DNA from 4 places in the Pantoea sp. SGAir0175 genome. Region 1 is predicted to be linked to each of the others. Evidence: predicted binding sites of a transcription regulator. Region 1 holds the regulator's gene; each other region holds the start of a gene.

Region 1 (5,525 bases):
GCCCGCAAAGTAAACGCGGGTGCGGCCCTGCAGCGAAGCAGTAGCATCAGCAAACGCCGCCGGATCAAGACGATAGAGCGTTGACAGGATCAGCATAAAGCGATTAACCGCCTTCTTCTGCTCCGCATACTCGTCAGACAGCAGCAGCTCACGCACGGCGCGCACGCGATCCTGAGGACGCGCTTCGCTGCGTACAGCTGGCGCTTCTTTTACCGCAGCACTGGTCGCTGACGCAGCAGGTGCGCTCTGGCCGGCGGTGAATTTCAGCATGCGGCGCAAAATGTCCGACGCGCTTTCACCAATGTGCTGGGTGTGGCTGGCAATATAACGGTAGAGTTCTTCGTCAACTTCAATCGTTTTCATCTTTTTCCGTACGATTCTGGCAAATGGCAGAACCACGCTATTCTGCAACGGCCTTAGCAAAATCCGGTCGTGCAAAATGTGAGCGGGCTCTAACATAAGGATTATAAAGTTAAATCCGCGACAGCCGGTAGCGCTGGCATCGTTTCCGGGCAAAAGTCGGAATATGCCCTAATGCCTGACCGCCTGGCGCCGGGACAGGTGAATCCATGATACCCTAAGCCCAGGTCTCAACCGAAAGAACTTTAGCCATGATTTTGAACGCCCGTCTGCAAACTGAACAATCTGCCCCTGATGGCCAGCCCATTCTGTTAATTCATGGCCTGTTTGGTAGCCTGGATAACCTCGGCGTACTGGCGCGCGGCGTGCGCGATGCACGGCCCACGCTGCAGGTGGATGTCCGTAACCACGGCCTGTCACCGCGCAGCGTAGAGATGCACTACGCTGCGCTGGCGCAGGATATGGTTGACACGCTGGATGCGCACCACATCGAACGGGTCGATGTTATCGGCCACTCAATGGGCGGCAAAATTGCCATGGCGCTGAGCGCCGTTGCGCCCGAACGGATTGGCAAAATGGTGCTGATCGATATCGCGCCGGTGGATTACCAGACGCGACGTCACGATGAGATCTTCGCGGCAATCCGCGCGGTCAGCGCAGCTGGCGTCACGCGCCGCAGCGCTGCGGCCGACGTGATGCGTGAACACGTGCGCGAAGAAGGCGTGATTCAGTTCATTCTGAAATCTTTCCATGAAGGCGAATGGCGCTTTAACGTGCCGGTGTTGTGGGACAATTATCCGGTGCTCTCCGGCTGGCAGGAGGTGCCCGCGTGGCCTCATCCGGCGCTGTTTATTCGCGGCGGTGATTCACCCTATCTGGACAATCAGCACCGTGATGCGCTGCTGCGCCAGTTCCCGCAGGCGCAGGCGCACATTATCAGCGGTGCCGGCCACTGGGTGCATGCCGAAAAACCCGATGCCGTACTGCGCGCGGTGCGCCGCTTTTTTAACCTGTAAAAGCAAAAGCTTGCTACGGGCGGTTTAGGGTTGGCGTCGCGCCGGGCGCTGGAGTATGATGTCGCGCTAAAAATTTGCCGCGGATGCTTTTTTCGCCGCGGTCGGGCCGATAAATGTTTAAATCGCGCAGCGCCTTTCCGCCGTTCGCGCCCACGCAGTTTCACAAACCATGGCAAAAGAACAGACAGATCGTACCACGCTCGATCTCTTCGCAGACGAGCGGCGTCCCGGTCGCCCTAAAACCAGTCCGCTGTCGCGTGATGAGCAGCTGCGCATTAATAAGCGCAACCAGCTGAAGCGCGACCGGGTGCGCGGCCTGCGCCGCGTTGAGCTGAAAATGTCCAGCGAAGCGGTCGACGCGCTTAATACGCTGGCCGAGCAGCAGAACATCAGCCGCAGTGAACTGATTGAACAAATGCTGCTGGCGCAGCTCAAACTGGCGTAACGTGCACAGACCGCACGCTGGAACACAAACTCAGCGCTTTACACATTCCGCGCTTTTCGCCGGTCTGCTATCATTCGCATAACTGTGTCGTCTTCTGACTTACTTTCACAATCAGGATTTAAGAGGTTACTCACTCCATGGCAATCGTAGGCATTTTCTTCGGCAGCGATACCGGCAACACTGAAAACATTGCAAAAATGATCCAGAAACAACTGGGTAAAGATGTCGCCGAAGTGCATGACATTGCTAAGAGCACCAAAGAAGATCTCGAAGCATTCGATATTCTGCTGCTGGGTATTCCGACCTGGTACTACGGTGAAGCCCAGTGCGACTGGGATGACTTCTTCCCGACGCTGGAAGAGATTGATTTCAACGGTAAGCTGGTAGCGCTGTTTGGCTGCGGCGATCAGGAAGATTATGCCGAGTACTTCTGTGACGCGATGGGCACCATTCGCGACATCATTGAGCCAAACGGCGCAGTGATTGTGGGCCACTGGCCAACCGAAGGTTACCACTTCGAAGCCTCTAAAGGTCTGGCAGACGACAAACACTTCCTCGGCCTCGCCATCGATGAAGATCGTCAGCCTGAACTGACTAACGAGCGCGTCGACAAATGGGTTAAGCAGATCTTTGACGAGCTGCAGCTGCAGGCGATCATCGAAGCCTGATGCTTTCCTGTCCGATGTGGGCGCTGGCTCACATCGGGCAATGGAATTACCTATAAAAATAATAGCTATGGTTTTTTAACTTTTTCCCTCAATTCTGTAGAATACCCGCAACGGTCATCTGCTTATTCCTCGGGCATCAGACTGAGACTGCGCGAAAAGGAACATCGATCTGCACGATCCCGCTGAGGTTCACGACATTTCTCCTTACAGCATCCGGGGAATTGTCCGCCGCAGCCGGTTTTCATTTCGCAGGCTGAGCTCTATAATGAGACGCAAATGAGAATGCGCGTTGACCACACATTCAAGGCCTTTGCGCCGTAAGTGACTAGCAAAGTAACAGGACAATATCCGCATGACTGACAACAACTCCGCATTGAAAAAGGCTGGCCTGAAAGTCACGCTGCCCAGACTGAAGATTCTGGAAGTGCTTCAGGGACCCGGACCCGAGTCCCATCATGTCAGTGCGGAAGATTTGTACAAACGCCTGATCGACATGGGCGAAGAGATTGGTCTGGCGACGGTATACCGTGTTCTGAACCAGTTTGACGACGCCGGCATCGTGACGCGTCATAACTTCGAAGGCGGGAAATCCGTGTTCGAACTGACCCAGCAGCATCATCATGATCACCTGATTTGCCTCGACTGCGGCAAAGTGATCGAGTTTAGCGATGAATCTATCGAAACGCGTCAGCGTGAGATTGCAACACGCCACGGTATCAAACTCAGCAACCACAGCCTGTATCTGTACGGCCACTGTGCGCTGGGAGACTGCCGCGAAGACGAGACGCTCCACGATCAGTAATTGAATATGCTATGCAGTATAAAAAAACCGGTGCCAGGCACCGGTTTTTTTATGGCTGCGTTCAGGCGACCAGCGTTTCCTGCAAATAGCGCCAGCGCGGAACCGGCGTGCTGCAGTCCAGCACCGCCAGCGAAATGCGGGTCTGGTTGTTGCCGTTAAGCATTTGCAGTTCGTGATACTGAATGGTCACTTCCTGCTGCTGCTGGGAAATGATGGCATGCTCACTGGTGGCGATTCGCATCCCTTCCCGCTGCCCGTGCAGTTTGCGAAACAGGGTTTCAGTGTCATTGAGATCGAGCTGTTTGCCTTGCGGCGTCACCATTTTGAAGTCGGGATGAAAGTGCGACAGCAGCAGGTCCATACTGTCATCGCTGCCTTCGGCCTGATTAAAAATACGTTCGATAAGCTGATGTAAAACCACCACGCTATGTTTGGCTTCCAGAGCGAGACTTGTCATTTTTCTTCCTTCGCTAACCCGCACAGCAACATTTAAGAGCGCATAGCCTACCTGAAAATAACGATTTCACACGGGTAAATTAGTTAATTTTATTAAAGTCAGATTAGTCGTAATCGCGCGCAATTACTGTTTTTTGTCTGGTTCAGCATAATCGATTCCCGTTTGCAGATAACGGGCAATAAAAAAGGGCGATTGCTCGCCCTTTGCTGATCATATCGTGCTATCAAGCAGTAAAATTATTCGCCGATTTTTGCCCAGGTATCACGCAGACCCACGGTGCGGTTGAACACCAGTTTCGACGGCTGCGAGTACACGCTGTCAGCGCAGAAGTAACCTTCGCGCTCAAACTGATACGGTGCCAGCGCACTGGCGGCACGCAGACCCGGCTCAACGAAGCCCTGTTTGATCTCCAGCGAGTTCGGGTTAATGGTGGTGAGGAAATCCTCGGCCGCGCCCGGGTTTGGCACGCTGAACAGACGATCGTACAGGCGGAATTCGGCAGGCAGCGCGTGAATCGCCGACACCCAATGGATAACGCCTTTCACCTTGCGGCCATCGGCCGGATCTTTGCTCAGGGTGTCGACATCGCAGGTAGCGTAGATGCAGGTAATGTTGCCGGCTTCATCTTTCGCCACGCGCTCGGCACGAATGACATAAGCGTTGCGCAGACGAACTTCTTTACCCAGCACCAGACGTTTGTACTGCTTGTTGGCCTCTTCACGGAAGTCGGCGCGATCGATCCACACCTCACGGCTGAACGGCACCTCACGCGTGCCCATCTCCGGCTTGTTCGGATGGTTCGGCATGCTGATGATTTCTTCATGCCCGGCCGGCAGGTTCTCGATCACCACTTTCAGCGGATCCAGCACCGCCATAGCGCGCGGCGCGTTCTCGTTGAGGTCGTCACGAATGCACGACTCCAGCGACGCCATCTCAACAATGTTGTCCTGCTTGGTCACACCGATACGGCGGCAGAATTCGCGGATTGACGCCGCGCTATAGCCACGACGGCGCAGACCGGATACGGTCAGCATGCGCGGATCGTCCCAGCCTTCAACAATCTTCTCGCTCACCAGCTGCGTCAGCTTACGCTTCGACATCACCGCATATTCCAGATTCAGGCGCGAGAACTCATACTGACGCGGATGCACCGGAATGGTGATGTTATCCAGCACCCAGTCGTAGAGACGACGGTTATCCTGGAACTCCAGCGTACACAGGGAATGGGTGATGCCTTCCAGCGCATCGGAGATGCAGTGGGTAAAGTCGTACATCGGATAGATGCACCACTTGTTGCCAGTCTGGTGGTGTTCGGCAAATTTAATGCGGTACAGCACCGGATCGCGCATCACAATAAAGCTGGATGCCATGTCGATTTTGGCACGCAGGCAGGCTTTGCCCTCTTCGAAGCCGCCATCACGCATCTTCTGGAACAGCGCCAGGTTCTCTTCCACGCTGCGATCGCGATACGGGCTGTTTTTGCCCGGCGCGGTTAGCGTGCCGCGGTATTCACGGATCTGCTCTGGCGACAGCTCATCAACGTAGGCCAGGCCTTTGTTGATCAGCTCAACCGCGTAGTTGAACAGTTGGTCAAAGTAGTCAGAGGAGTAACGAATGTTGCCGCTCCACTCAAAGCCCAGCCATTGCACATCATTCTTGATCGATTCAACGAACTCCATATCCTCTTTGACCGGATTGGTGTCGTCGAAACGCAGGTTGCACTGCCCCTGATAATCTTGTGCGATACCAAAGTTCAGGCAGATCGATTTTGCATGGC
Region 2 (5,525 bases), 2.0 Mb from region 1:
CCAGACCGGCAAGCTGTTCCGCATGCGCGGCAAAGGCGTGAAGTCGGTGCGCGGCGGTGCGGTCGGCGATCTGCTGTGTCGCGTGGTGGTGGAAACCCCGGTCAGCCTCAACGACAAGCAAAAAGCGCTGCTGCGCGAGCTGGAAGAGAGCTTCGGCGGACCCACCGGCGAGAAAAACAGCCCGCGTTCGAAAAGCTTCTTCGACGGCGTAAAGAAGTTCTTTGACGATCTGACCCGCTAATCGGGTGCGCAGACAGAAACAAGCGGAGAGGCGACTCTCCGCTTTTTTTATGCGCAGTTCTGCCGTGCAGATATTCAACGGCAATGTTTTTTGTCATTCACATCCCCGACAGCCGTTACCTTTCAAAAATACGCGGACACGCTGTAGGGTCGCCATTTATGGCGACCTCAAGCCGTGAAAATCCGCGCTAACAAACGCCTCCTCACGTTGTTAAAACCGGTTCCGTTTTCGCCAATAGCATTTTTCGGCATTGCGCCGAAAATATATCATAGGTATCTTGCAAGGCGTTTAATGAGAATGATTTTCGATAACATGCACCATCAGCGGTGTGCGGTAGCGCAGTAGCGCGGGACCGTCGCTGCAGGGAGAGAAACGTTGCCAAACCCGACTCACTATCGCGCTCCACAACGCGTGCGCAATGAATTACGCTTCCGTCACATCACCGTCGCCAGCAAAACGCGGGTGGCCGATGCCTTCTGGCGCATCGTCTTTAGCGGCAGCGATCTGGCGGGTTTCCACTCGCCCTCTTTTGACGACCACATCAAAGTGTTTTTCCCGGATACGCCGGGCGGTGCGCTGGCGCTGCCACACATGACCGACGAAGGCATCGTCTGGCCTGACGGCGTGCGTCCGGCGGCGCGCGACTATACGCCGCTGGCCTTTAACGGCAGCGATTCGCTGACGCTGGATTTTTACATCCACGACGGCGGCGTCGCCAGCAGCTGGGCGAGTGCCGCTCAGCCGGGCGATCGCATTGCGATGGGCGGCCCGCGCGGCTCATGCGTCGTGCCGGTGGATTATGCCTGTCAGATTTATGTCTGTGATGAGACCGGTCTGCCGGCGTTTAAGCGCCGCTATCAGGAAATGCAGGCACAGCAGATTCATCTGCTGGCCTGTGTTGATGAGCCAGTCGGCCGCGCGTATCTTGGTGACCTGCCGGACGTCACGGTGAGCTGGCTCGGCAGCGGCAAGATGCAGACTGAGGCGCTGACGCCGCTGCTGGACCCGATTATGCTGCCTGCTGATGACTACTTCATCTGGCTGACCGGCGAAGGCGCGGCGGTGAAACAGCTGAGCGATTATTTTACTCAGCAACGTGCGGCGCACAGCGACCTGGTGCGCGCCGTCGCTTACTGGCATCAGAAATAACCGGCGCCCGCCCGCTGCCGCCTGTGTTGAATTTTACCAGGCACCAGACTACTATCAACCTCCCTCAACTGACCCCGGGAAGGCGATGAAACAGCAGCGGGATGTTCCTGAGCACGCCGATGCGGCACAGCGTGCCAGCTGTGCCGGCGCACGCAGAAAGCGGCGCGAAAGGATGCTGGATGCCAGTGATATTCGCCTGCTGATGCTGCACTTTCTGGCCAGCGGCGCGGCGCACGGTTATGAGCTGATCAAATCGGTGGAAGAGTTGTCGAAAGGCGAATATTCCCCCAGCCCCGGCATTATTTATCCCAACCTGACGCTGCTGGAAGAGATGGACGCCATTCGCGTGGTGGATGCCCAGGCCACGCGCAAAGCCTACGCGCTCAACGATGCGGGCCGCGCGCTGCTGGCGGAAAATGGCGAAAACGTGGCGGTGATTATCGGGCGGCTCACTTCGCTGGCGATCCTGGTCAACAACCGCAGCATTCCGCAGGTGGAGCAGGCGATCCATACGCTTCGCTATACGCTCAATCACCGGCTGTCGCAGGAGCAGATTTCACCGGCCACGGTGGACATTGTCGTGGCGGCGCTGCAGGACGCGGCAGAGAAGATCGCCAACAGCTAAGCGCGTTACGGTTTCTTCTTGTCCACGTGCCCCAGTTCGCGATCCGGCCAGCAGACATCGCGCACCCGCTGCTTCAGTGCTGCCGCATCGGGAAAGCCGCCTTCCTGTTTGCGTTCCCAAATTACCTGACCATCAATGCTGATCTCGAACACGCCGCCGCTGCCGGGCTGGAGCGTGACCGCGCTGAGATCGCCAGCAAAGGTATGCAGCAGCTCCTGCGCCATCCACGCCGAACGCAGCAGCCAGTTACATTGGGTACAGTAGTGAATGGTTACTGCCGGTTTATCTGCCATCTTATCCCTCCTGTTAGTGCTTGATTAATCATGGGTTAACAAATTGTGCGCACAAAGATACATCCTGATGCAAATGATATTGATAATGATTACCAATTGCATTAAATTGTTTTCGCCATCATTTTACTCTCTATAAATCCCACAGGCATCCCTGCGGCGCCGCTGCCAGTTATACACGGCAGCTGTGCACTGAAGCGCGCACGACACTGTGCCACAGGTGCCGGGATCGATAACATTATCTGGCCAGCGTGACGCGCTGTTTCACGGTTTTTAGCACAGAGCCGTGGTTTTCTGGCAGCAAATAAGTGAGCGAATACTAACAATTAACCAGGTATTTCGCGCATGTCTTTCAACCTTCAGGGAACTGTTCAGCAGCGTCTGTGTAAAGTCGCTGTTCTTGCTTCAGCCATTCACGCAGCCTGCAGCTATGCCGCCAGCGACAGCAGTACGCTGGCGCGTTCCGCAGAGAACAACAGCAGCAATGAACCGGTAATGACCGTTACCGCACCTAAGCAGCAGGCCGGCAGCAAAACCACGCTCACCGCAAGCGATCTGCAAAAACGCGGCGCCAATGACTTCGGTTCGATTATGCGTTATGAGCCGCTGGTCAGCGCCACTGGCGCGGCAGGCGGTTCGTCAGCCGGTAAAAGCGGCTTTGACCGTGCAGGCTACACCGGCTACAACATTCGCGGTCTGGAAAGTAACCGTGTCGGTCTGGATATTGATGGCATTCCGGTACCGGACGCCACCGGTCGTCCGTACGTCAGTCGCGCCGGTAACAATACCTTCGGTATTGGTCGCGACTACATCGACCCGTATATGTTTGGCAGCGTCGAAATTGAGAAGGGCGCGACATCGGTGGAACAACCTAACACCGCAATCGGCGGTAACGTATCGTTTCATAACAAGTCGCCGGACGACTACCTCAGCAGCGATAAAACCCACTATTTCGATTATCAGAGCGACTACAGTTCGGCAGATCGCAGCTGGCACAACGGCATCACTGCGGCGGCAGGGGATGATGAACTGCGCGGCCTGTTTGTCTACAGCCGCCGCGACGGCCAGCAGACGCGCAACAACAGCGGCGTAAAAGACGCCTACCCGGCCAACTGGCACTCGGATGCCTTTATGACGTCGGGCATCTGGCAGCCAAACGATCAGCACAAGCTGAGCGCCACCTTCGACTACTACCACAAAACCAATCACACCCACTACGATACCTGGGACAGCAGCAGCGGCAATACTATTTGGGGCACTGCGCAACAGCAGAGCGATTCGCGCCGCTGGGGCATTAATCTTGCCGATGAGTGGACGCCGTACAACGAGATGATCGATACGCTGACCACGCGGGTTTACTGGCAGCAAACCGAGGCGCACGACACCACCTGGTTACCGACCAGCGCCAGTCAGTACGGCTTCGTCTACTCTGACTACAACGTCGATACCTTAGGGTTTGACACGCGCGCCAGCAAAACCCTCGGCCGCCACGAACTGAGCGGCGGCGTCAACGCGCGTGTGGAGAACAGCGAGCGTCCGTTCCGCCAGGAGCCGAACCCGGGCACCTTCGGCACCATCACCCAGCCACAGTCGGACAGCCATTCCTGGACCGTGGCCGGTTATCTGCAGGATAAAATCAATTTCGATCTCGATAGCCACAATTTCGCGGTGATTCCCGGCGTGCGCGTTATTCATCAAAGCACCAAACCGAAGAACCTCGGCGATCTGACCAACGGCAGCACGGTGCTGACCGAAGAGCAGGTGGAAAAACTGTACGGCAAGACCAATTCAGACACCGAAGTGCTGCCGTCACTGACCTTCCAGTACGATATCAATCCGGCGCTCACCACCTGGCTGCAATATAAGCGCGGCGTGGAGTTTCCGACCACCAGCCAGCTGTACGGCTCGTGGAACCTTGGTTCAAGCTACGCCGGCAGCGCGCAGTATGCGCTGATTGGTAATGCCGATCTGAAAACCGAGACCAGCAACAATTTTGAGTGGGGTCTGAAAGGACAGCCGACCGACGGCATCACCCTCAATACCTCGGTGTTCTACAACACCTACAAAAACTTTATTGCCTACACCCGCTATCGCCGCGCCACCAATCCGGCGATGTTCGTCAATGTTCCGGCCAACATCTACACCAGTTATCAGGCTGAGAACCGCGACAAAGCCTACATTTATGGGGCGGAGATCAGCACCCGCGTCAACTACGGCAGCTGGTTCCCGACCGTGGATGGCCTGAGCAGCACGTTCGCGCTCGGCTACAGCGAGGGGAAAGCGAAATCCCGCTATCTGGGCGACAAATACATCGATCTCGACAGTGTCGCGCCGCTAAAAGCGATTGTCGGCGTCGCGTGGGACGACAAAGCGCGCGGTTACGGCGCGGCGCTCACCGCCACCTTCGTCAAAGGCAAACAGGCCAGCGCCACCAACCGTGAGAGCTACAGCAACAGCGGGGCGGCCATCAGCGACGCCAGCAGCGAATACATGCGCGTGCCGGGCTACGGCCTGATCGATGCCACCGCGTACTGGCAGCTGACGAAAAATGTCAGGCTGAGCGGCGGTGTCTACAACATTACCGATCGTAAATACTGGGATTACCTCAGCAGCCGCACGCTGACCAGCGCCAGCGCGCAGGAGCGCAACGACATCAATCTGGCCGTGATGCCGGGACGCACCTGGCAACTGGGCGTGAACGTCGACTTCTAATCACTTTTCGCCCTGCGGTGGCGCAGGGCATTTTCACGGGAGCAAGCGCAATGCATCAACGCTATCAACACTATCTGGCGCTGAAAGGCCAGCAGCCAAAAATGTACGCGCGTGATTTAGCCGCGCTGATGGGCATAGGGGAAGCACAGCTGTGCGAAGCGCGCGTGGGCCACGACGCTCAGCCGCTGCGCGCCGATTTTCCGGCGCTGCTGACGGCGCTGGCGGCAGTGGGTGAGACCAAAAGTATTACGCGCAATGCCTGGGCGGTGCACGAACAGGTGGGAACCTACAGCAATCTGCATCTCGGCGAACATGGCGGGCTGGTGCTTAATCCGCGTGCGCTCGACCAGCGTCTGTTTCCCGCGCAGTGGCACAGTGCTTTCTTCCTGCACGAGCAGACCGCGCACGGCGAACGGCAGAGCATACAGATTTTCGATCGTCACGCTGATGCGGTGCTGAAAATCTACACCACCGCGCACACGGAGATGCCGGCGTGGCAAGCGTTGAT
Region 3 (5,525 bases), 660 kb from region 1:
CAATGCCCAGCTCGCGCAGATGGCGGCGCAGCGCGACCGGTTTTACCGGCTGGCGCGCCACAATGAAGGCACAGCTCTTTTCACCCATCAGCTCGTCATGCATGGACACCAGCGCGGCGTGGATTACATCCGGATGGCGCAGCAGCAAGTTTTCGATCTCTTCTGCGGCGATCTTCTCGCCGCCGCGGTTGATCTGATCCTTTTCGCGTCCCTGTACGGTGATGTAACCCTGAGCGTTGATCTCAATCAGATCGCCTGAGCAGTAAAAACCGTCAGCGTCGAAGCTGGCGGCATTGTGCTCCGGGCTGTTGTAGTAGCCCCGGAAGGTGTAAGGGCCGCGCGTCATCAGGCGACCCACCTGGCCTGGCGGCAGCGGATTGCCGTTCTCGTCGGCCACCCACACTTCGTCATCTTCCGAAATCGGCCGCCCCTGGGTAGTCAGAATGGTTTGCTCGTCATCGCCGAAGCGCGTGTAGTTAACCAGCCCTTCCGCCATGCCAAACACCTGCTGCAGCTGGCAGCCGATTTCACGCTGAATGCGTGCGGCCAGCGTTTCTCCCAGTTTGGCTCCGCCCACCTGAATGCGCTGCAGCGAGGCCAGCGCTGTGTTGCTGCCCCACTCCTGAATTGCCTGCAACCACAGGCTGACCGCCGGCGGCACCAGTCCGGTATCGGTCACCTGGTGCTGCTCAATCAGCGGGAAACAGAGCGTGGCGCTGGGATCCGCGGCGAGAATCACCTGGCCACCGGCATAGAACACCCCGAGCGAACCGGGGGAACTCATGGCGAAGTTATGCGGCGCGGGCAGGGCGATCAGATAGCGCGTGTCGGCGTTGATGTGACAAATCTCGTCGCTGGCGCGGATGCTGTAGTAGTAGTCGTTGTGGGTGCGCGGAATCAGCTTCGGCGTGCCGGTGCTGCCGCCGGAGAGCTGGAAAAACGCCACTTCATCGGCGGCCGTCGGTGTCGCGATAAAATCGCCAGCCGCTTCATCCTGCAGCGACGCCAGCGTATTTTCCGCCTGCACGTCGTTACGCAGGATCACCTGCTGCAGTGTGGGCTGCGCCTCGCACAGCGTGGCGATGAAGTCGTCGCTGGCAAACAGCGCGTGCTGGCGATCGGCGATCAGCAGTTTCGGTGCAATCTGCTGCGCATAGGCCAGCAGTTCAGTGCGCTGATGGCTGAACAGCGCGTACACCGGGACCACGCCCAGCTTAAACAGGGCAAACAGCGTAACGTAAAAGTCCGCCACGTTGCCGAGCTGCACCAGCGCCGTGTCACCGCGCTGTAAACCGCGCCGCTGCAGCGCCGCCGCCAGATTATCACTGCGCTGCGCCAGCTGGCGGTAGCTGAGCTGCAGCGGGCCGTCGATCACGGCGATAGCGTCGTTTTCGCTATGGCGGTCGATGATGTCGGTCAGCGGCACGTCGATCCAGTAGCCTTTTTCGCGGTAGCGCGCGGCCAGATGTGCCGGCCAGCGGCTGAAGGGAATGCTCATGCTTGTTCCTTTATTGCAGTCCAAAAGCGCGCAACATGGTGTCCAGCTTCACACCCGTTTCACGCCATTCTGATTCCGGTTGTGAGTCGGCGACGATGCCAGCGCCGGCAAACAGCCGCACGCGCGTGCCGTTTACCGTCCCGCAGCGAATGGTTACCACCCATTCGCCGTTGCCTTCGCTGTCGCACCAGCCGACGATGCCGCCAAACAGCTGGCGATCAAAGGGTTCGAGCTGCTGAATCAGCTGCTGCGCGCGGGCGTGCGGGAAGCCGCTCAGGGCCGGGGTTGGGTGCAGCAGCGCCGCCAGCGACAGCGCGTTTTCGCGCTCATCCTGCACTTCGCCATCGATTTGCGTCGCCAGATGCCACAGCGTGGCGGTGGTGATCAGCGACGGCACGGTAGGCACCGACAGCAGGCGGCTACGCGGCTGCAGCGTGCTGCGCATCGCGTCGGTCACCAGCTGATGTTCGTGGCGATCTTTGGCTGACGCCATCAGGGTGTTACCTGCCGCGCGATCGGCGCTGACATCGTCATGATGGCGGCGCGCCGAGCCGGCCAGCGGGCAGGAGGAGAAATCGCGCCCCTGTTTGCGCAGCATCAGTTCCGGGCTGGCGCCCACCAGCGCGCCGCCTTCCGCCAGCGGCAGATGGAAATGGTAGCTATTGGGATTTTGCGCGATCACGCGCTGCATCAGCGCGGCGGTATCCACCGGCTGCTCCGTGACGATATCCATCAGGCGCGACAGCACCACTTTGTCCGGATCGCCGCGCTGGATGGTGGCAACGGCGTCGGCCACCATGCGGGTAAATACCGCGTGGTCTGGCACTGCCGTCCGCCGCCGCACTGCCGGCAGATCGCTCTGCTGCACCGGCAGCGCCTGTTGCAGGTCGGCGCGATTAAAGCTCTGCCAGGATTCGGGTATGAACAGCGACGCTGGCTGGCTGACGTCAAACGGAATCGCGCCCACCAGCAGCGGATTGGCGATCCCCTGCTTTTTCGCCGCGGCAAAGTGCTGGCGCAGCTGCTGTTGAAAGTCGCCCTGCAGCAGCGCGGCATCGCCCACCGGCGTGTTGATCGTGGTATAGCACCCCTGGGTGGCCAGGCTGCGCCATGGCGAGGTGAAAAGGAAACCGCGGCACAGCGCGGAAAAATCCTTCAGCCAGGCATTTTCAAACGTGGAGCTTTCCACCATAATTTTCACCTATAAATGATAAGATTATTAAGAATGATTATCATTTTTATTATGGCTCTGTAACCTACGTCGAAAGGGGCAAAGAGTCAATCCATTCGCGGGATTTACCGTGCTGTCAGACGTAAGCGGCGGCTGACGCCGGGCCAGGCATTAAGCTAAAAGGTGGATCAAAACTTATGAATAAATGCGGTTTATGGGGCATGGCTGTCCTGTTGTTCATTTTCCAGTCGCTGTCAGGGACAGCGCGGGCCGACCAGGGCTGGCCGCGCAGCGTACAGGGCGCGACCGGAACGGTAACGCTTCACCAGGCACCGCAGCGCATTGTCTCCACCAGCGTCACGCTGACCGGCTCGCTGCTGGCGATTGACGCGCCGGTCATCGCCTCAGGCGCGACCGCACCGAAAAGCCGCCTGGCCGACGATCAGGGCTTCTTCCGTCAGTGGGGCGAGGTGGCAAAGCAGCGCCACGTTAAGCGGCTGTACATTGGTGAGCCGAGCGCCGAGGCGATTGCGGCGCAAGCCCCGGATCTGATTATCGTCAGCGCCACCGGTAATGACTCCGCCCTGAAGCTGGTCAGTCAGCTGTCCGCCATTGCCCCCACGCTGGTGGTCAACTACGACGATAAGAGCTGGCAGGATGTGGTTACGCTGCTGGGGCAGGCCACCGGCCATGAAGCACAGGCAGCGCAGCGCGTAAAAGAGTTCGACGATCGCGAAGCGGCGCTGAAGCAGGCCATTACGCTGCCGCCGCAGCCGGTCTCCGCGATGGTATGGAACGGTGATGGCCGGGCAGTGAATCTGTGGACCGCCGCATCGGCGCAGGGCAAACTGCTGCAGCAGCTCGGTTTTACCCTGGCGCAGCCGCCGGCTGACACGCAACAGGGGCACAGCATGGGCCAGCGCAAAGACATTATTCAGCTCTCGGGCGAGAATCTCGCCGCCAGCCTGACCGGTCACAGCTTCCTGCTGTTTGCCGGCGATGACAAAACCGCGCAGTCAGTGCTGAGCAACCCGTTCCTGGCACAAAACGCGGCGGTGCGCGATAAGCAGGTCTATGCGCTGGGCATCGACACCTTCCGCCTGGATTACTACAGCGCCAGCAATCTGCTGACGCGTCTGCATCAGCTGTTCGTCAAATCATGATGTTTGCTGCGCCAGCACGGGCGCGGGTGCCTGATAGCGCCGTAATCCTTTCATCATCAGCCACATCATGACGCCAAGCAGTGTCGCGGCACAGCCAAACGCCGCGGCAGCCTGCGCCGGTAACAGCCACGAACCGAGGGCACCAATCAGCGCGGCGCCGAGGGCATCGCCGCACACGTTCTGCGCCGTCCACAGGCTGTTGATGCGGCCCAGCAGATGATCCGGCGTCAGCAGCTGAATCATCGCGTACTGCACCAGGCTGTTGATGGCGCTGAAGTAGCCGAAGCCCGCCAGACACAGCAGCGCCAGCCACAGCGTCGGCATCAGGCTGAACAGGCCCAGGGCGACGAAACCGGCCACGGCGCTGCCCAGCACCAGCCGCCCAGGGCGCGCCGCCTGTTTCAGCCTGCCGCTGGTAAATGCACCCACGGCGGCACCGAGCGGCACGGCGGCGTACAGCATGCCGAGCTGGTCGGCGCTGACTGACCAGTGCGGTGCCAGCGCCGGGTACAGCACGCGGATGGCGCTGGCCAGCGTCACCAGCGCACCGGTCAGCGCCACCATGCCGACCAGCGGGCTGGCGAACAGGAATTGCACGCCGGTTGCCAGCGCCCGCAGCGGATGCTCGCGCGGCTGCGGAGGCGGGGGCAGCGCAGGCAGCTTCAGCAGCGTCAGCACTGTCAGCAGCGTGCCGAAGGCGGTCAGTCCGTAATTCCACAGCACGCCGCCGTGCGCGATCACTACACCAGCAATTGCCGGCGATAAAATCGAGCCGAAGCGCACCGTCAGCATGGTGATCGCGCCGGCCTGCATAATGTTTTCGCGCCCCACCAGCGCCGGCGTAGCGGCCAGCAGCGCCGTGACGCCAATCGCACCGAAAAAGCCGTCCCACAAGCCCAGCAGATAGACCGCCAGCAGCGAAGGCGCGGGCAGCGCGGCATTTATCGCCAGCGCGACAAAGCCCAGCCCGCAGGTGGTGCGGGCAAACAGGATCAACTTCTTACGCTCATAGCGATCGGCCAGCACGCCGCCGGTCAACAGGCCAGTAAACATGCCGGCAGCGGACAGTGTGACGGCGAGGCCCACCAGCAACGGTGAATGGGTCATCTGCTGAATCTGCACCGGCACGGCAACGGCCAGCATGCCGAGCGCCACAATCGAGATAAAACGCGCAATAAACACCGCGCGAAACGCCGCGTGGGTTTTCAGCAGTGAGAGATCGATAAAGTGAGAGGGTTTGTTCATTGTTTCGCCTTTTTGCACCAATTTTCCTCATCATCCGCGAGGCGACTCATGGTAACATAGGCAAACGCGAGTAATAACGATAACAAATATCATTATCACATTACGTTGCACCGCAACGAGGTCGAACAGTGAAGGTTTAGAACGCTATGCGCCAGATCCGTGCATTAGCAGGCTCAGGGATTCTGCTTTTGCTCCTCATGGCGCTCAGTCTGATGCTGGGTGCCAAATCAATACCGCTTTCCGATGTGTATCACGCTCTCACCGCTTCCTGCTCCAGCGCGGAGTGCATCATCGTGCGCGATGCGCGCCTGCCGCGCACGCTGGCCGGTCTGCTGGCTGGCGTGGCGCTGGGGCTGGCTGGCGCGCTGATGCAGAGCCTGACGCGTAATCCGCTGGCCGAGCCGGGCATTCTGGGCGTGAACGCCGGTGCCGGTTTTGCCATCGTGCT
Region 4 (5,525 bases), 410 kb from region 1:
GCATCAGCCCGTACTCGATTGGTCGCGCCTTCCTCGCCAATATCACCGCCGGTAAAGCGGTGCAGGGCGGCAGTACGCTGACGCAGCAACTGGTGAAAAACCTGTTCCTCACCAACGAACGCTCGCTGTGGCGTAAAGCGCGTGAAGCCTATATGGCGGTGATCATGGATGCGCGCTACAGCAAAGATCGCATTCTTGAGCTCTACCTGAACGAGGTGTATCTCGGCCAGGCGGGCAACGACCAAATCCGCGGTTTCCCGCTGGCCAGCCTGTACTACTTTGGCCGCCCGGTGGACGAACTGAGCCTTGATCAGCAGGCGATGCTGGTCGGCATGGTTAAAGGTGCGTCGCTGTACAATCCGTGGCGTAATCCGCAGCTGGCGCTGGAGCGACGTAACCTGGTGCTGCGTCTGCTGCAACAGCAGAAAGTGATCGACCAGGAGCTGTACGACATGCTGTCGGCGCGGCCGCTTGGCGTTCAGCCGAAAGGTGGGGTGATCACGCCGCAGCCGGCATTTATGCAGATGGTGCGTAATGAGCTGCAGGCGAAGCTGGGCGATAAGGTCAAAGATCTCTCCGGCGTGAAGATCTTCACCACGCTCGATCCGATTTCGCAGGATGCGGCGGAAAAAGCGGTTGAAGACGGCATTCCCACGCTGAAGAAACAGCGCGGGCTGAAAGATCTGGAAACCGCGATGGTGGTGGTCGACCGCTTCAGTGGTGAAGTGCGCGCGATGGTCGGCGGTGCCGATCCGCAGTTTGCCGGCTATAACCGCGCGCTGCAGGCGCGTCGCTCGATTGGCTCACTGGCAAAACCGGCGACCTATCTGACCGCCCTCAGCCAGCCAAACAGCTATCGCCTGAACAGCTGGATCGCCGACGAACCGATCGCGCTGAAACAGCCAAACGGTTCGGTGTGGAAGCCGATGAACGACGATCGTCGCTTCAGCGGTAAAGTGATGCTGGTGGATGCGCTGACTAACTCGATGAACGTGCCAACCGTTAACCTCGGTATGACGCTGGGACTCGACGCGGTAGTGGATACCTGGACCAAACTGGGCGTGCCAAAAGATCAGCTGCATCCGGTACCGGCGATGCTGCTGGGGGCGCTTAATCTGACGCCGATTGAAGTGGCGCAGGCGTTCCAGTCAATTGCCAGCGGCGGTAACCGCGCTGCGCTGTCGGCGGTGCGCTCGGTAATTGCGGAAGATGGCACGGTGCTGTATCAGAGCTTCCCGCAGGCGCAGCGCGTTGAGCCGGCGCAGGCGGCGTATCTGACGCTGTATACCATGCAGCAGGTGGCCGATCACGGTACGGCGCGGGCGCTGGGCGCACGCTTCCCGGGTGCGCATCTGGCGGCGAAAACCGGTACCACCAATGACCTGATCGACAGCTGGTTTGCCGGTATTGATGGCAAAGAAGTGGCGATCACCTGGGTTGGCCGCGACAACAACCAGACCTCGAAGCTGTACGGTGCCAGTGGTGCGATGCAGATCTATCGTCGCTACCTCGACAATCAGGCGCCGATGCCACTGGTCCTGACGCCACCGGAAGATATCACTCAGATGAATATCGATTCGGCCGGTAACTTTGTCTGCGGCAGCGGCAGCAGCACCTGGCGTTCGCTGCCGGTGTGGGCGCTGGATCCGAACGCGCTGTGCCAGCAGCAACAGCAGCAGATTCAGCAACAGCAACAGCAAGAACAGCAACAACAGCAACAACAGCAACAGCAGCAGCCGCAGGGCGAGCAGAAGGACTCTGACGGCGTCGCGGGCTGGATTAAAGATATGTTTGGCAGTAAATAAGCCATCCGGCACTGCACCGGCTTTATACCTTCAGAGCCTGTGCAGTGCCGGCGTTTTACCACCACGTGGCGGTGCCAGATACATGGCGGCGCTCCAGCCTGAGTCTTGCATAAAAGCTGAATTTAACTCCCTCTGGCGCTGCGGCGCCTTTTTCTTTGCCCGCCATTTTTTTAGCCGCGATCATGGATATGTGCGATCCGCTGGCAAACTCACCGCCAGCAGGCATTACATCTTGCGGTGCTTGCCGGGTTTCGCCTAAAATCCGTGCGTCTAATAATCATTCTCGTTTCCATTCGCCTGCATTGTTCTATTTTCATGAGATCCCACTATGAATGCGCGAAACACTTTTCCTTGTTCTCTGCGCGCGGTGACCACCCGTCGACCGCTCGCGTTATTGATTTCCCTGACTCTGGGCACACTCAGCATGCAGGCGCTGGCCGAAGATACCGTGGTAGTGACGGCTGATGGCGGCAGCGGCGTCGCGCAGGAGAGCGCATGGGGACCATCGCCGACCATCGCCGCTAAACACAGCGCGACCGGCACCAAAACCGATACGCCAATCGAGAAGAATCCGCAGTCGGTGTCGGTGGTGACGCAGGAAGAGATGTCAATGCATGCGGTGACCAGCGTCAAAGGTGCGTTCAATTACACGCCAGGCGTGCTGACCGGTAACCGCGGCAGCTCGGACGTTATCGACGCGCTGTCGATTCGCGGCTTCAGCGAAACCAACACCAACCAGTATCTGGATGGCCTGAAGCTACAGGGTGACAACTACTCCGAATTCGCTATCGATCCTTACTTCCTTGAGCGCGCGGAGCTGCTGCGCGGCCCGGTGTCGGTGCTGTACGGTAAGAGCAACCCGGGCGGTGTGGTGTCACTGGTGAGCAAGCGGCCGACCCAGGAGACGCTGCGTGAAGTCCAGTTCCAGATGGGCACCGACAACCTGTTCTCCACCGGCTTCGATTTTGGCGGCTCACTGGATGATGACGGCGTTTACAGCTATCGCCTGACCGGCCTGGCGCGCAGCGCCGATGCGCAACAGGAGATGAACAAAGAGAAGCGCTATACCCTTGCGCCTTCGTTCAGCTGGCGTCCCGATGCCAATACCCGCTTTGACCTGCTGACCTACTTCCAGAACGAACCGGAAACCGGCTATTACGGCTGGCTGCCGCGTGAAGGCACCGTGGTGGGCATCACCCGGCCGGACGGCAGCAGCTATAAGCTGCCCACCAATTTTGATGAAGGCGAAGACAGCAATAAGATCTCGCGCAACACCAAAATGGTTGGCTATAACTTTGAGCACAGCTTTAACGACACCTGGACGGTGCGCCAGAATCTGCGCTATGCGGAGCTGAAAACGAATTATCGTAGTATTTATGGCAACGGCTATTTGCCTGAGTCACAAGAGATTACACGTGGTTCAGCCATTTCCGATGAGAAACTGAATCAGTTTGCTGTCGATAATCAGGTGCAGGCAAAATTTGCTACCGGTGCGGTCGATCATACGCTGCTGATGGGGGTTGATTATCAGCGCACCCGTAATGATATTGATGCTGCATTTGCCTCCGCAGCGCCAATCAATGCGATCGATCCGCAGTACGGTAATGATGCTGTGGGTGCCGCCTTCCCCTATCAATATCTGAACCGTCAGGAACAAACTGGCCTGTATACGCAGGATCAGATGGAATGGAATAAATGGGTGCTGACGCTGGGCGGGCGATACGATTATGCGATGACCTCCGCACTGAACCGTAACGGTAACAGCGAAGTAAAAAACCACGACCAGGCATTTACCTGGCGCGGTGGTGTGAACTATGTGTTTGATAATGGTATCGCGCCGTATTTCAGCTACAGCGAATCCTTTATCCCAACGGCTGGCACCACGGTTGATGGGAAACCTTTTGACCCATCCCGCGCGAAGCAGTATGAGGCTGGCGTAAAATACGTACCAAAAGATCGCCCGATTGTGGTCACCGCAGCGGTTTATCAGCTGACTAAAACCAAAAACCTGACGGCAGATCCGAACAGCCTGCAGTTTAGTGTGCAGGGAGGGGAGATTCGCTCACGTGGCGTCGAGCTGGAAGCCAAAGCGGCGCTTAACGCCAACATCAACCTGACGGCGGCTTACTCATATACCGATGCGGAATACACCGAAGACACCTTGCTGAAAGGCCGTACGCCGGTGCAGGTGCCGAAGCACATGGCCTCGCTGTGGGGCGATTACACCTTCCATGAAACCGCACTGTCGGGCTTCACCGTGGGTGCCGGGGTACGCTACGTGGGGGAAAGCAAAGGCCTGTACGCCAGCGGCGCAAATGCCAACCAGAACTTTGACGTCGCCGCGTACACCACTGTAGATGCCGCACTGAAATACGATCTGGGCCGCTTCGGCTTGCCGGGCTCAACCGTCGGCGTCAACATCAACAACCTGTTCGATCGCGAATACGTTGCCAGCTGCTACCGCGACTACGCCTGCTACTGGGGCGCAGAGCGCCAGATCGTCGGTACCGCCACCTTCCGCTTCTGATACTGAACACAGGGCGCTGCGGCGCCCGTTAACCAGGGATTATCATGCAGCATCCGCACCACGCAGAAACCACCTTTTCACTGGAAAACGTCAGCTTCCGTGTACCGGGCCGCACGCTGCTGCATCCGCTGTCGCTGACTTTCGCCCCGGGCAAAGTCACCGCGCTGATCGGGCATAACGGTTCCGGTAAATCCACGCTGCTGAAGATGCTCGGCCGTCACCATGCCGCCAGCGAAGGGCGCGTGATGTTGAACGGTGAGGCGGTTGATACCTGGAGCAGTAAAGCTTTTGCACGTCAGGTAGCCTATCTGCCGCAGCAGCTGCCTGCGGCGGAGGGCATGACGGTGCGCGAGCTGGTGGCGATTGGGCGCTATCCGTGGCACGGTGCGCTGGGGCGCTACGGCCAGGAAGATCGCGATCGGGTAGACGAGGCGATTGCGCTGGTTGGACTGAAACCCTTCGCCGGGCGGCTGGTGGACAGCCTGTCCGGCGGCGAGCGGCAGCGTGCGTGGCTGGCAATGCTGGTGGCACAGAACAGCCGCTGCCTGCTGCTGGACGAACCCACGTCGGCGCTGGATATCGCCCATCAGGTTGATGTGCTGGCGCTGATTCAGCGTCTCAGCCACGAACGCGGCCTGACGGTGATAGCGGTACTGCACGATCTCAACATGGCGGCTCGCTACTGTGACCGGCTGGTGGCGCTGCGCGCGGGCGAAGTGATCGCGCAAGGCGGACCGGAAGCGATTATGCAGGCCGGGGTGCTGGGTGATATTTATGGCATTCCGATGGGCATTCTGCCGCATCCGCAGGGCGGCGCGCCCGTCAGCTTTGTCTACTGAGGCCTCGTGATGTTCGACCTTTCCCGTCGCCGTCTGCTGACCGCGCTGGCGCTCTCACCGCTGATGAACCTTGCACCGCTGCGCGCCGCGCCGCCGGACAGCCAGCGCATCCTGGCGCTGGAGTGGCTGCCGGTGGAGCTGCTGATGGCGCTCGGCGTCGCCCCGCTCGGCGTGGCCGATCTGCATAACTACGCCATCTGGGTGGGCGACCCGGTCTTGCCAGCCGGCACCCTCGATCTCGGCTTACGCACCGAACCCAATCTGGAACTGATGACCCAGCTGGCACCGTCACTGATCCTGCACTCCAACGGTTACGGCCCGGCGGTCGACAAGCTGGAGCGCATTGCGCCGACG

Evidence for each region. The regulator Fur, encoded in region 1, represses iron uptake genes when iron is present. The targets are predictions, from matches to a motif close to ATAATAATGAGAACNACTATCAA.
Region 2: the regulator Fur is predicted to act here: its motif matches at 2,382-2,404, upstream of C1N56_RS03590 (TonB-dependent receptor domain-containing protein).
Region 3: the regulator Fur is predicted to act here: its motif matches at 2,718-2,740, upstream of C1N56_RS16790 (isochorismate synthase).
Region 4: the regulator Fur is predicted to act here: its motif matches at 2,076-2,098, upstream of fhuA (ferrichrome porin FhuA).

Annotation. Positions count from the first base shown of each region.
Region 1 is NZ_CP028081.1:2,915,815-2,921,339, forward strand. It holds gene seqA (replication initiation negative regulator SeqA) at 1-363, opposite strand, end outside; gene ybfF (esterase) at 612-1,376, shown strand; gene ybfE (LexA regulated protein) at 1,546-1,821, shown strand; gene fldA (flavodoxin FldA) at 1,959-2,489, shown strand; gene fur (ferric iron uptake transcriptional regulator) at 2,842-3,291, shown strand; gene C1N56_RS13645 (hypothetical protein) at 3,353-3,748, opposite strand; gene glnS (glutamine--tRNA ligase) at 3,985-5,525, opposite strand, start outside.
Region 2 is NZ_CP028081.1:785,943-791,467, forward strand. It holds gene dnaJ (molecular chaperone DnaJ) at 1-241, shown strand, start outside; gene C1N56_RS03575 (siderophore-interacting protein) at 617-1,390, shown strand; gene C1N56_RS03580 (PadR family transcriptional regulator) at 1,476-2,015, shown strand; gene C1N56_RS03585 (SelT/SelW/SelH family protein) at 2,021-2,308, opposite strand; gene C1N56_RS03590 (TonB-dependent receptor domain-containing protein) at 2,651-5,017, shown strand; gene C1N56_RS03595 (hemin-degrading factor) at 5,068-5,525, shown strand, end outside.
Region 3 is NZ_CP028081.1:3,575,860-3,581,384, reverse strand. It holds gene C1N56_RS16795 ((2,3-dihydroxybenzoyl)adenylate synthase) at 1-1,498, opposite strand, end outside; gene C1N56_RS16790 (isochorismate synthase) at 1,509-2,690, opposite strand; gene fepB (Fe2+-enterobactin ABC transporter substrate-binding protein) at 2,867-3,832, shown strand; gene entS (enterobactin transporter EntS) at 3,827-5,077, opposite strand; gene fepD (Fe(3+)-siderophore ABC transporter permease) at 5,224-5,525, shown strand, end outside.
Region 4 is NZ_CP028081.1:3,321,879-3,327,403, reverse strand. It holds gene mrcB (bifunctional glycosyl transferase/transpeptidase) at 1-1,805, shown strand, start outside; gene fhuA (ferrichrome porin FhuA) at 2,134-4,332, shown strand; gene fhuC (Fe3+-hydroxamate ABC transporter ATP-binding protein FhuC) at 4,377-5,171, shown strand; gene fhuD (Fe(3+)-hydroxamate ABC transporter substrate-binding protein FhuD) at 5,181-5,525, shown strand, end outside.